3 regions of the uncultured Rummeliibacillus sp. genome follow, and region 2 is predicted to be linked to each of the others. Evidence: riboswitches for the same ligand, from Rfam matches in the RefSeq annotation. Region 2 holds a riboswitch; each other region holds the start of a gene.
What was found. Region 2 has a riboswitch for cobalamin ahead of Q0977_RS11540 (hypothetical protein). Riboswitches for the same ligand answer to the same signal wherever they lie in the genome.
Positions count from the first base shown of each region.

Region 1: linked by a shared signal. The riboswitch ahead of cobT (nicotinate-nucleotide--dimethylbenzimidazole phosphoribosyltransferase) and the one ahead of Q0977_RS11540 (hypothetical protein) in region 2 are both predicted to bind cobalamin.
Region 3: linked by a shared signal. The riboswitch ahead of Q0977_RS06035 (ABC transporter substrate-binding protein) and the one ahead of Q0977_RS11540 (hypothetical protein) in region 2 are both predicted to bind cobalamin.

Region 1 is NZ_CAKQBI010000020.1:15,221-19,561, forward strand. It holds gene Q0977_RS12520 (bifunctional 2',3'-cyclic-nucleotide 2'-phosphodiesterase/3'-nucleotidase) at 1-1,261, shown strand, start outside; gene cobT (nicotinate-nucleotide--dimethylbenzimidazole phosphoribosyltransferase) at 1,430-2,479, opposite strand; cobalamin riboswitch at 2,557-2,737, opposite strand; gene Q0977_RS12530 (isochorismatase family protein) at 2,861-3,496, opposite strand; gene Q0977_RS12535 (isochorismate synthase) at 3,539-4,341, opposite strand, start outside.
Region 2 is NZ_CAKQBI010000016.1:52,832-57,172, reverse strand. It holds gene Q0977_RS11550 (reverse transcriptase-like protein) at 1-555, shown strand, start outside; gene Q0977_RS11545 (YdhK family protein) at 696-1,307, shown strand; cobalamin riboswitch at 1,412-1,594, shown strand; gene Q0977_RS11540 (hypothetical protein) at 1,774-1,983, shown strand; gene Q0977_RS11535 (M20/M25/M40 family metallo-hydrolase) at 2,307-3,911, shown strand; gene Q0977_RS11530 (PH domain-containing protein) at 4,017-4,341, shown strand, end outside.
Region 3 is NZ_CAKQBI010000006.1:134,963-139,303, forward strand. It holds gene argS (arginine--tRNA ligase) at 1-178, shown strand, start outside; cobalamin riboswitch at 1,016-1,206, shown strand; gene Q0977_RS06035 (ABC transporter substrate-binding protein) at 1,318-2,280, shown strand; gene Q0977_RS06040 (iron ABC transporter permease) at 2,277-3,272, shown strand; gene Q0977_RS06045 (adenosylcobinamide amidohydrolase) at 3,275-4,341, shown strand, end outside.

The DNA of each region.
Region 1 (4,341 bases), on a different contig from region 2:
CTTTGACGCAGGAACATTTGGTAATCATGAGTTTGATGAAGGAATTGATGAACTAAAACGAATGATCAAAGGTGGCGACCATCCAAACGGTACACCTGGTTATGACGGGATGAATTTTCCACAAGTTGCTGCAAATGCATATGACACTCGTGACGGAAAACTAATCACAGATCCTTATACAATTCTTACTTCTGGTGGTCAAAAAATTGGTGTTATTGGTGTAGTTACACAAGAAACGCCTTCTATGATTGTCCAAAAAGGAAATGAAACGCTGAAATTCACAGATGAAGTAGAAGCGATTAATAAATACACGGAAGAATTGAAGAAAAAAGGAATCAAATCAATCGTAATTCTTGCACACAATCCTGCTTCACAAACAGGCTATACAGATGCATTTGATGCAAGTAAGATTGCAGAACAAATTGATGATGAGGTAGATGTTATTTTCTCAGCACATAATCATGTTAAAGTAAATCGTGTAGTAGATAACAAATTAATCGTCCAAGCATACTCATACGGCTCTGCTTTCTCTGATGTAGAGGTCGAAATTGATCCAAAGACAGGCGATATTATTAACAAATCTGCGGAGATTAAAACAGTATACCAAAACGACTACACACCAGATCCACAAGTATCCGCGATTATGAAAAAGTACGCGGATAAAGCTGAACCGATTAAAGCACAGGAAGTTGGTGCTTCAACAACATTCCTTGAAAAAGGATATCCAACTGTTACAAGGAAAAACAGTGATATAGCTTTAGGAAATTTAATCGCTGATGGTATGAAAAATGCTATGAATGCAGATTTTGCCTTAATGAATGGCGGTGGAGTGCGCGCTCCATTAAATGCTGGTAAAGTTACTTTCGGCGACTTATTTGCCATTCAACCATTTGGCAATGTTCTTAATAAAGTTAAACTCAGTGGCGCGGACTTACGCGTTATACTAGATGAACAAATTACTGCAAGAGGTCTTGATTATCATGTTTCTGGCTTCAAATACACTTACACGTATGACGATACAACAAAAGCCGGAAAAGTAGTCGATATTATTTTGCCAGACGGCAGTAAAATTGACCCAACAAAAGAATACACAGTTGTCGTAAACAACTATATGTATGGTAATATCGATACTAGTTTTGGTGCACTTTCTAAAGACATGGAAGTTGGACCAACTGACTTAGATGCAACAGTTGAATTTGTAAAAACATTATCTTCTCCATTCGAGTATAAAGTGGAAGGAAGAATTCAACGAGTAAATTAATATTTTAGATTAAGAGATTTAAAGGCCGAGGCTGTTCCATTACGGGATAGCCTTTTTTGCAACAATATGTATTTCAATGCGTCTTTCAATCCTGTTGAATTAGAAAAGCTGCCTTGTTCTATACAAAGGCAGCTTTCAGGCATTCAATGCTAATCACGAGATGAAATTTTATATTTCCATCCCTACTTCTTCAAAGGTTGGCATGTTTTTCATCATGCTGCATGCTGCATCGATGATTGGAAAAGCTAATGCTGCTCCAGAACCTTCACCTAGACACATATCCATTTTGAGCATTGGTTCTTTGCCTAGTAGTTCACTAGCTTTTTTACCACCTGGCTCATCTGTTGCGTGAGATGTGATGAGATAATCCTTCACTTTCGGTTCAATCGTTGTGGCGATAAGTGCGGAAGCTGTTGAAATATAGCCATCAACGACTACTGGTACTCGATTGGCAGCTGCTGCAAGCATAACCCCTGCCATACCACCAATTTCTAATCCTCCAACTTTTGCTAGTATATCGATTGCATCAGTTGAATCTGGTTGATTTGTTGCAATGGCATTTCGAATCACTTCTATTTTACGGGCTAAACCGCCATGTCCGAGACCTGCCCCTCTACCTGTAATTTCTTTTGGATCACAACCCGCCAATACCGATAATATAGCAGTACTTGGTGTTGTATTACTAATACCCATTTCACCTGTTCCTAACAAATTCACCCCATTTTGAATTTCTGCATTGGCAATTTCAATCCCTACTTCTAATGATTGAATGGCTTCTTCTTTTGTCATAGCTGGCCCTTTTGTAAAATTGGCAGTACCTCTTCTAATTTTACGATTAATCACGCCAGCATCAGTCGGAATATCCACTTTTACACCAACGTCAACAGTGACAATTTTTGCGTTTGAAACTTTTGCAATAGTCCCTACCCCTGTGATTCCTTTTGCAATATTAAGAGTTTGCGCAAATGTTACTTCTTGTGGATTACTTGTAACGCCTTCTTCGTAAACACCGTGATCTGCAGCCATTACAATAATCGCTTTTTGATCAATCGCTGGGAAAAGTTCTCCTGTAATCCCTGATAATTGTATAGCTAGACTTTCTAATTTGCCAAGACTATTAGGTGGTTTAATCAAATTATCCACTCTTTGTCTTGCCTTTGCCATCATTTCTCCATCAAGGTCTTTAATTTTCCCAACAGTTTGTTTTAGTAAGTTCATTTTTCATCTCTCCCGAATAAAATTAAAAGCCTGCAGTTTATTTGTATTACAAATAAACCGCAGACTTTTCCATCATCTGTGTCAACAAGTATCAAGGCAGGTCTCCTGGCTCAGGGTCTACATTTGAATAGGCCTTCCCAGACATTGTCCAGTGGCATTTTCGTTCAAACTTTCCTCTACAGTGGTGGGTCCGCTGAAGATTTTCACTTCATTCCCTATTCTCCTTTTGTAAAAGGCACCTTGTACTTTTATTGAATTTTCTATCATTATGATACTCGTAGAATGTTTGTAAATCAATATTTTTTAGAAAATATTATGTTATCCGAGTTATAATTTATTAGTTTTTTTCACAAGGCTTGAAATATATTATGTCTGCAACTTTTATAGCTCTTCCACTAACTGATTTGTTGAGATGGTCGTTGAACATCTTTCGGCTGCATATCGAATTGCCATTTGGTGATCTTCTCTTGTGAAATCTGCAACAGCATCTTTTACAAAGAATGGTTTTATATCATACATAAAAGCATCTGCTGCTGTTAGTAAACAGCCAATATGTGCATATACCCCACAGATAATAAGCTGATCTCTTCCCCAAGTTTTCATCAAATCTTGTAATTCACTTTTTTTGAATGCACTATAACGCCATTTAGTTAACACCATATCATTATCACTTGGAGAAAGTTGAGAAATAATAGCTGTTTGTTCTTTCTTTTCTTCAAGACCGGTGCCCCAAAAATCCGTTAGAAGTGCACGATCTTCAGCCTTTTGGTTTCCAGGTTGAGCAGTGTAAATAATCGGTATTTTTAGTGATTCACATTTTTCTTTTATTTTTTTAATATTTGCAATTAACTCAGGTATAGGTGATTGCTGTTGATCATAATAGTTAAGAAAGTATTGTTGCATATCATGTATAAGTAAAACTGCCTTGTCAGCTTGTGGTTTCCAGTGAACTTTATTTTCTATATCAGATTTCGGCATTTCATATGATTTAATCTTTGGTATTGACAATATAAACACTCCCCTATATATAGATAAATTTCTAGATTCAAACCATGACTATTAAATTTCTTCCTTTTGTATCCCCATTGCATGTAGCATCGTTTGGAATTTTGCTCCCGTTTCATTCTTTTCATCTTGTGGTACTGAGGACTCAACAATTCCAGCTCCAGCATAAACTGTGATATGTTGTTCTTTTACTTGGGCACAACGTATTGTGACTATCCATTCACCATCACCACTAGCCTCCATATATCCTACAATCCCAGTGAAAAAGCTACGATCAAATGGCTCAATATCTTGAATCAATTGAAAAGCTTCTCTTCTTGGTTCTCCACAAACCGCTGGTGTTGGATGAAGAGCACTTGCTAGAGTTAATGAAGAAATTTGTGGATTTAAAAGTTCTCCAGAAATGACTGTTGATAGGTGAATCATTGAATCCGTATATAAAATGGAAGGATGATTTGGTACTTCTATTGTTTTAAAGAAAGGTTTTAATTCTCTACATACCATATCAACTACTACTTTATGTTCATGCAAATCTTTCTCTGAATTTAATAAGCTCTCAGCTAATTTTTGATCTTGTTCTTTGTTATGTGTTCTTTTTCTAGATCCCGCTAGAGGATTAGCGATTACGGTATTGCCACTTTTGCGTATTAGAAGCTCTGGACTAGCCCCTACAAGTGTAGCTACCTCTTTATCCCCCGTATTTATAGCAAAGGTGTATCCTTTTGTATTGCTTTTCGCTAAAGACTCAATCAATAAAGGTACACTTACTTTTCCTTCAGATGAAATGTCTAATGTTCTAGCGAGTACCACTTTTTTAAGGGTTGTTTCATGAATATGTTGAACTGATTGTTGGACCA
Region 2 (4,341 bases):
ACAGGAAGAGTGAAGAACATAACATTTATAGATCAATTCGATAGTTCATGGACTATGAAAGAGCTAAAACGTTATTTAACGGAAGTGGAAGGAGAACCACATAATATTACAGTCTATTTTGACGGTGGTTATGATAGAGAAACGACTATATCAGGTTTAGGTTGTGCCATCTATTTTGAGCAAAATGGCAAGCCGTTTCGGGTTAGAAAAAATGCACAAACAGTAGGGTTGAAATCGAATAACGAATCCGAATATGCAGCACTTCAACTAAGTATTACAGAATTAGAATTATTAAATGTTAAGAATACGAATGTTCGATTTATCGGTGATTCGCAAGTCGTTATTAACCAAATGAGTGGTGAATGGGCAGTACTAGAACCAGAGTTAATGAGTTGGGCTGACAGAATTGATAATAAGTTAAAAGAACTAGGCATCCAAGCAGAATATGAGCATGTATCTCGAAAGTTGAATGTAGAAGCTGATCGACTAGCAACTCAAGCGATACATGGTATAGAAATTATTGCACAAATAGAATTAATATTGGAACATGATTGATAGAAATTAGAATTTTTTCTCTATAAATTTTTTTATTGCGTTCTTCTATTGTTTAAAGAATGGAATATCGGGAATACTTTTCTCAAAGAGTATAAGTCCGATATTGCGTGAACATATAAGTGAAACTTGGAGGAAACAGCATGAAAAACAAAATGAAAATAATCATCTTTGTATTCACAGCGTTAATCACATTATCTGGCTGTGGCAATGTTTTAAAGGGAGAAAATATTGATGTAAACAAAAATGTGGATATAGCTCCTGATGATAATTTAAATTTAGATGACAAACAAACTGTAACAGAAGAAAATAATCATATGAATCATAACAATTCTGGTGTAGTTTTAGGAGATATTAAAAAAGCTAAAAATCCAACGTATCCAGTAGGAAGTCAAGTAATCGTTCAAGCCAATCATATGGTTGGCATGAATGGAGCAAAAGGAACGATTGTTGGTGCATATGAGACTAATGCCTACTCAGTCAGTTATAAACCAACTACTGGTGGAAAAGAAGTCAAAAATCACAAATGGGTGATTCAAGAAGAAATAAAAAAAGCAGCCGGTAAAATTCTACAACCAGGAGCGAAAGTGACCCTTGATGCAGACCATTTGCCAGGTATGAAGGGTGCTATTGCTACAATTGAATCTGGAATTCACACAACAGTTTACATGGTCAACTATAAGCCAACTACTGGTGGGAATGAAGTGAAAAATCATAAATGGTTGATTGAAAGTGAACTAGTAGCAAATATATAAAAAATTAAAAGAAATTTCTATGAGATTTTAAATAGAAGTTTCTTTTTTTGTGATAAAGATAGATTATATAATCTACTAATAACAATATGTTATAATGAGAGAAACGGAATAAGAAGAAAAAGGGTACAAATCATTTTTTGATTTGTTTAAAAGGGAAGATCGGTGAGAATCCGACGCTGTCCCGCAACTGTAATTCAGAGCAAATCGCAAAAACCACTGTCAAAACGGGAAGGTGCGATGAGCAGAGAAGATAAGCCAGGAGACCTGCCTTTTTTCGAGTACAGCCATATAACCTACGAGGATAGGAGGTGTAGAGTGTGACAGAATATCTTCTGCATGCTCATTGTACGACAAAACCGCAAAGTTCTCCCTTTTTTAGAGGGCTTATTTTGCTATGGTCGAAGTCGTATAAGAGAGCAAGTTTTTCATAACACATCCTTCTAAATGTTGACGGATGTGTTTTTTTATGAGAAAAGGAGAGAAAACGATGAATCATGAAATTGTCACCATGTATGAACAAAAGATGAAGCAGCAACTAATGATATCTGTTGGGACTTCTAAATCAATGTCTTTGAAAGAGATTACACGAGAATTGATAGAAGAAAATTGTGAACAGTATTTAAATATTAACTACGCTTATTTAAATGTTAAACATGAAATAATAGGAAGTTATTAATTTGAGTACTTTTTGAAATTTTAAATTTTATAGGCTTTTTTAGAAATAATAATATAGTTAAGCGCATGAAAACATAGAAGATTGTTTCCATGCGCTTTTTAGTTTTATATTCCGATTTATGTTATTTTACCTGACATTTAAATAAAAAATAAATGCGCTTTTTATATTATTTTGTTTGATTGATAATTTTGTTAAAGGAATTTTTTAATATGTTAGGTTTTAATACATTGACTATATATAAAAACTTACGTATATTCAAAATATAAGATTACCTATTTATAGGAGATGCTATTTAATAATGCCAAAGGATGGTGGGAAGAATGATGTGGAATACACCAGAGAAATTACGTTCGCTCCTTTGTGAGCTTGTCAGTTGGGAAAGTCAGACAATGACAAAAGGGGAACAACTATTTTCAAGTAAACTAAAAGCAAAATTACAGCAACTTCAATACTTTAAGGAAAACCCATCTTATCTAAAACTTTGTGATGTTGACCGCGGGAGACAAGTTGTTTCAGCATTATACAAAAATTCACATGTAAATGAAACTGTAGTTTTAATTAGTCATTTTGATACAGTACAAATTGAAGAGTACAGTTCATTTATTCCTATAGCAACTATGCCTGAAGTGTTAACGAATGCTTTTAAGGCAGATCCAAGTATGCTAAACGAATCTGCCAAAAAAGATTTAGTAAGTGGGGATTACTTATTTGGCCGAGGGGTAATGGATATGAAAATCGGCTTAGCACTACATATGCAAATCATTGAAAGAGCTATTGCGGAAAAATGGCCTATTAATCTACTAATTGTTACTGTACCTGATGAAGAAGTCAATTCAGCAGGCATGCGACAAGCAGTGAAACTTATATCAGAATTACAAGAAAAAGAAAATTTGAAGATTAAATTATTTTTAAATAGTGAACCTTCTTTTTCTCAAGGTCCAACTGATTTAAAAGAATATGTTTACTCTGGTTCAATTGGAAAGATTATGCCTGCAGCACTTTTCTATGGGAAAGAGACGCATGTAGGAGAACCTTTAAAAGGGATGACTGCACCTTTTATGAGTGCTTTTCTAACAGCAGAAATGGAATGGAATGAAAAATTTCTAGAAGAAGACTTTGGTGAACAAACCCCTCTTCCAGTTTCGCTGAAGTTAACCGATCTAAAAGAACAATATTCTACACAGACACCCTATCGTGCCATTTCGATGTTCAATGTTTTCCTCATGAAGCGGAGTGCCGGAGAAATCATGAACTTATTCGAAGAAGTAGCGAAAGAGGCTATGAGAAAGTGTCAAACACGTTACGAGGTAATCTGTAAGAAACAAGGCGTTTCAACAATTGGCAAGATTCGTGTAGTTCGATTTGAAGAATTATATACGTATGCAGTTAATAAAATGGGTATAAAGCAGGTAAAAGAATTAAAGGAATCTATATTATCGAATGACACATTTGACGATCGTGAAAAGTCATTACGAATTGCAGATCAATTGATGATACGCTGCCAAGAATTAGCGCCAGCTGTAGTATTACTGTTTGCACCACCATATTATCCACCTGTAAATTCATCAGAAGATTCCCTGATACAAGGCGCGGTTTCCTTACTCCTTGAAGAAGCAAAAAAGTTCAATATTCCTCTTGAACAAATCCATTATTTTAATGGGATTTGTGATTTGAGTTACTGTCAATTTCAAGCTGTTAAGGATTGGAAGACATATGAAAAAAATTCACCAGTTTGGGGAGAAACGTATGATATTCCATTTGAAGAAATGTCGAAGTTTTCAGCTCCAGTCCTTAATGTGGGGCCGTTTGGGAAAGATGCACATCAAATTTCGGAACGTTTACATGTTAAAAGTGCATTTGAGGAAATGCCGGTATTACTCTATGAATTGCTGAAGTATGTAAGTAAAAATTCACAAGTTGTAGAATAATGAAATTTCAGCATATATTATTGTACAGATATCTAATCTGCATATATTTTTTCTCGCATTAACCGATTATAGAAGTTTCATTTTATATGAACAGGAGGAGCTATACTGGGATTATTTGATAATTTGATGGGGAATGCGACAGAAGTAAGCAAAGAAATTATTCATTCTGAGATAAAAGATCTAATTGCGAAAAATGAAAAAGTTGAGCAAGCATATAAGTTAATTAGAGACCTCTTTGTTTTTACAGATAAACGATTAATATTGATTGATAAACAAGGGGTAACAGGAAAGAAAATAGAATATCACTCTATTCCTTATAGAAGCGTAGTACACTTCTCCATTGAGACAGCTGGTACTTTTGATTTTGAAGCAGAACTAAAAATTTGGTTGTCTAATAGTGGTGAACCAATCGAGAAGAGGTTCACTAAAC
Region 3 (4,341 bases), on a different contig from region 2:
CGCTAACTACATCCAAGAACTTGCTGCAACATTCCACAGTTTCTATAATGCAGAAAAAGTTTTAGATGAAGAAAACAAAGAACGCTCTGAAGCACGTATCGCATTAATCACAGCAGTACGTACAACATTAGCAAACGCACTAAAACTAATAGGCGTATCAGCACCAGAAAAAATGTAATATTAAGTGCTGAGGGCGCTCGTTCAGCTGCGACAAGCGCTGGAGGGCTCGAATCGAAAGCATGTTTTCAGCTTTCGACCGAGAGACCGAAGCGACTCGAGCAGCTAGCGCCCGAAGCCGGATAAAGTTAAATGCTGAACGCGTCCGTTTAGCCCCGACAAGCGCTGGAAGGCCCGAATCAAAAGCATGTTTTCAGCTTTTGACCGAGGGACTGAAGCGACCTCGAGGGGCTGGCGCGAGAAGCTGGATAAAATTAAATGCTGAGGCGGCTTGCTCAGACCCGAAAATCACAAAAGCTTTCGAATCGAAAACGTCATTTCAGTTTTCGACCGAGAAAGCGTTGTGACTCGAGGGACTAGCCGCAGAAGCTGGATAATTTAATTGCTGAACGCGCTCGCTAAGAGGAAGATAGCCTAAAAGCGCGACATCGTGTCGCAACGGCTATCTGACCCATATCCTGTGGGCTCCCGATAAGCGCTGGAAGGCCCGAATCTCAAAAAATAAGCAAGGGCATCGTATATTTTGTGTGAAAATATGCGATGTCCTTTTATTTTGCTTAGCTTTTTTACGTAGGAAAGAATTAGGGGACATGTAAGCTCCATCTACTAAAATTACTCAATCGAAAGAAAAAATAAGAGATACATAGCTTCAAGTATAAAATTACCGAGAGTATAAAGTTAGGAAACTCGCGCCCTGTTTAGCACAACTCAGGCACCAATTAGCACAACTCATAAGAATTATACCCCCACTCAACAGGTCAAAACTATTCCGTAAAACTTTAATTATTTTAAGGTACCTTCCATAAAAACAAAATATTCGGTATAATGATAGACAATTCAATAGTTAAAAAAGTACGGTTCTTAACATTCGGTAAAATGTTAAGTGAAAAGGGAAATCGGTGAAAATCCGATGCGGTCCCGCCACTGTAAGTGTGAGTAACTCGTATAATTGCCACTGAAAAATTTTCGGGAAGGCACGAGAAGCGTTGAACACAAGCCAGGATACCTGCCGTATTTAAAGACACCAGTTTAACTACGAGGATAGGATGGGTGCCAGTATATTTAATATTTACTGGATTCATGATGCCTCTCGAAAAAATAGAGAGGCTTTTTATTTTGCTGAAGGAGGCACTTCGATCAATGAAAAGAATATGGCAATTAGCAATAATGCTCACAATGGTATTTGCTTTACTTGTAGGATGTGGACAAGGAGATTCGCAAAAATCATCTAGTGACAAAACAAATTCTACGCAAACAACAAAAAATACGTCTACATATCCAATGATGGTAAAAGATGCACTCGGTAACAATGTGGAATTTAAAGAAGCCCCTAAAAAGATAGTTTCTTTAGTCCCTAGTAATACAGAAATATTATTTGCGCTAGGTTTAGACGACAAAATTGTAGGTGTAACTGATAACGATAACTATCCAGAAGCTGCTACTAAAAAGGAAAAAGTGGGCGGCATGGAATATGATATTGAGAAAATACTAAGTTTAAAACCAGATGTAGTGTTTGCCCATGAATCCAATGCCAAATCAGTAGAGGCAGGATTACAACAACTAAAAGATGCAGGAATTACTGTTTTTGTAGTAAAAAATGCAACAAACTTTGAAGAAACATATAACACGATCGAACAAATTGGCCAAATTACAGACAAAGGGCAAAAAGCAGATCAAATTGTTGAAGATATGAAAGCAAAAGTACAAGAAGTTCAAGATAAAGTAGCAAATGTGAAACAACGTTCTGTTTTTGTAGAAACTTCAGATGAACCGGAAATTTATACAGCAGGTAAGGATACATTTATGCAAGAAATCTTAGACCTAGCAAATATCAAAAATGTTGTAGATGATCAATCAGGTTGGTTTAAAATCGATTCAGAGCAAATTGTTAAACGTAATCCAGATACAATGATTGTAATGGAAGATTATGTTCCGAATATCGTAGAAAAAGTAAAAAAACGTCAAGGATTCAATAGTATTACAGCAGTCAAAAATGACGCAGTTGTACAAGTGAATCAAGATTTAACAGCTCGGACAGGCCCTCGCCTTGCTGATGGTCTAGAAGAAATAGCTAAAGCAGTTTATCCAGAGGTATTTAAATGAGGAAAATAGTAGTGGGGTATATTGTAGCCATATTCATCTTGTTACTGAGTATATGGCTCGGTATATCTGTAGGTTCTGTAAAGGTACCACTAAGTACGTTATGGGATACAGAAGCTGATGAAATGGCAACAAATATTTTATGGAATATTCGTATGCCACGTGTTTTATTGGCTGGACTTGTTGGAGCAGCATTAGCAATTGCAGGTGCTGCTTTTCAAGGCTTATTAAAAAATCCACTTGCTGATCCATATACGTTAGGAGTGTCATCAGGTGCCTCAGTAGGTGCAGTGATGACGCTTTTTTTCAATATTTCAGCCCCTATTTTAGGGATATTCACTTTACCTACATTTAGCATGGTAGGAGCAATGCTATCTCTATTTGCAGTGATTGGATTTGCTAAATTAGTTGATCGTACGATGAAGATGGAAACACTTATTTTAACAGGAATAATCATGAGTTCATTTTTAAGCGCTGTTATATCATTAATGATTGCGCTAACAGGAGAAGAACTTCGACAAATAATTAGTTGGTTGATGGGAAGCGTATCGATGCGTGGGTGGCCTTATGTGAAGATGGTATGGCCATTCATCCTTATAGGGGCATTGATGTTATGGTTTAATCGCCGTGAGCTAAATGCTATGTTGTTTGGAGAAGAGAGGGCAAAGTATTTAGGTGTTAATGTGAAAAGAAGTAAACTTATGCTTCTACTTGGGGGTTCAATGTTAACTGGTTCGGCGGTCGCGGTTTCAGGAACGATTGGCTTTATCGGACTAGTTGTCCCACATATGACTAGATTACTATTTGGTGCAGATCATCGTCATCTATTACCATTATCTTTTATCAATGGAGCATCATTACTGATTGTATGTGACTTGGTTGCCCGTATAATCATTGCACCAACAGAATTACCTATCGGTGTTATAACATCCTTTATTGGCGCGCCGGTTTTTGCTTATATTTTCTTCCGTCAACGTAGAACGAAGGGAGCATAGGAATGCTTAATGTAAAACAACTTAGTGGTGGATATGATCCTAAAAAACCTATTATAAAGGATATTTCATTTAAAGTAGAAAAAGGGCAATTTGTTGGCATTTTAGGCCCTAATGGAAGCGGGAAATCTACACTTATAAAAGTAATTAGTGGAATACTTGCTGAAACAAGTGGTTCAGTTCTGATTGATGGAAAGAATCGTAAAGACTATTCAACGAAAGAATTAGCACGCAAAATGGCTGTTTTACCTCAGTTACATGCACATGCCTTCTCACATTCAGTTCGTGAGACTGTATCAATTGGTCGTTATCCTCATCAAAATAGTTGGTTTCAAACATGGTCAAAAGATGATGAAGAGGCAGTTGCTACTGCAATGGATCAAACAGGGATTACACAATACACAGATCAACAATTGGATTTTCTTTCCGGTGGGGAGCAACAAAGGGCGTTTGTTGCACAAGCTTTAGCGCAGCAAGCCGATTTACTACTATTAGATGAACCAACTAATCATTTAGATATCGAACATCAACGGAAACTGATGGATATGATTCGACATGAGGTTGTGTATCATGATTTAACGGTGATTTCGATTTTTCATGATATGAATTTAGCTTCACTATATTGTGATCAATTGATTTTACTTGAAAATGGACAAATTAGCTCTATTGGTGAACCACATGAAGTATTAAAAGAGAAGCATGTGATGGAGGTCTACCATACAAAAGTTTCAAGCTATCCACACCCTGTGATGCCGAAGCCACAGGTAACGTTAATCCCTGATTTTCAAGAAGAAGGGCAAGCATCAATGACCATCACATCAAAGCAAATAAAGGTTAAAGATGAATTTGTGGAGTTACAAACAATGTTTCCGTTAAAAACAATTTCTTCAGCTGTTCATAACGCAGGTTTTGGATGGTTTCAATCATTTATCAATCGTTCAGTTGATAAGAATTATATGTGTGAGAATGCGCATGAAGAACTAAAACAGTATCTTGAAAAACACGGCTTTTCACCATCTAATACAGTAGCCATGATGACTGCAGTTGCATCAAAACACGTCGTAATCAGGGA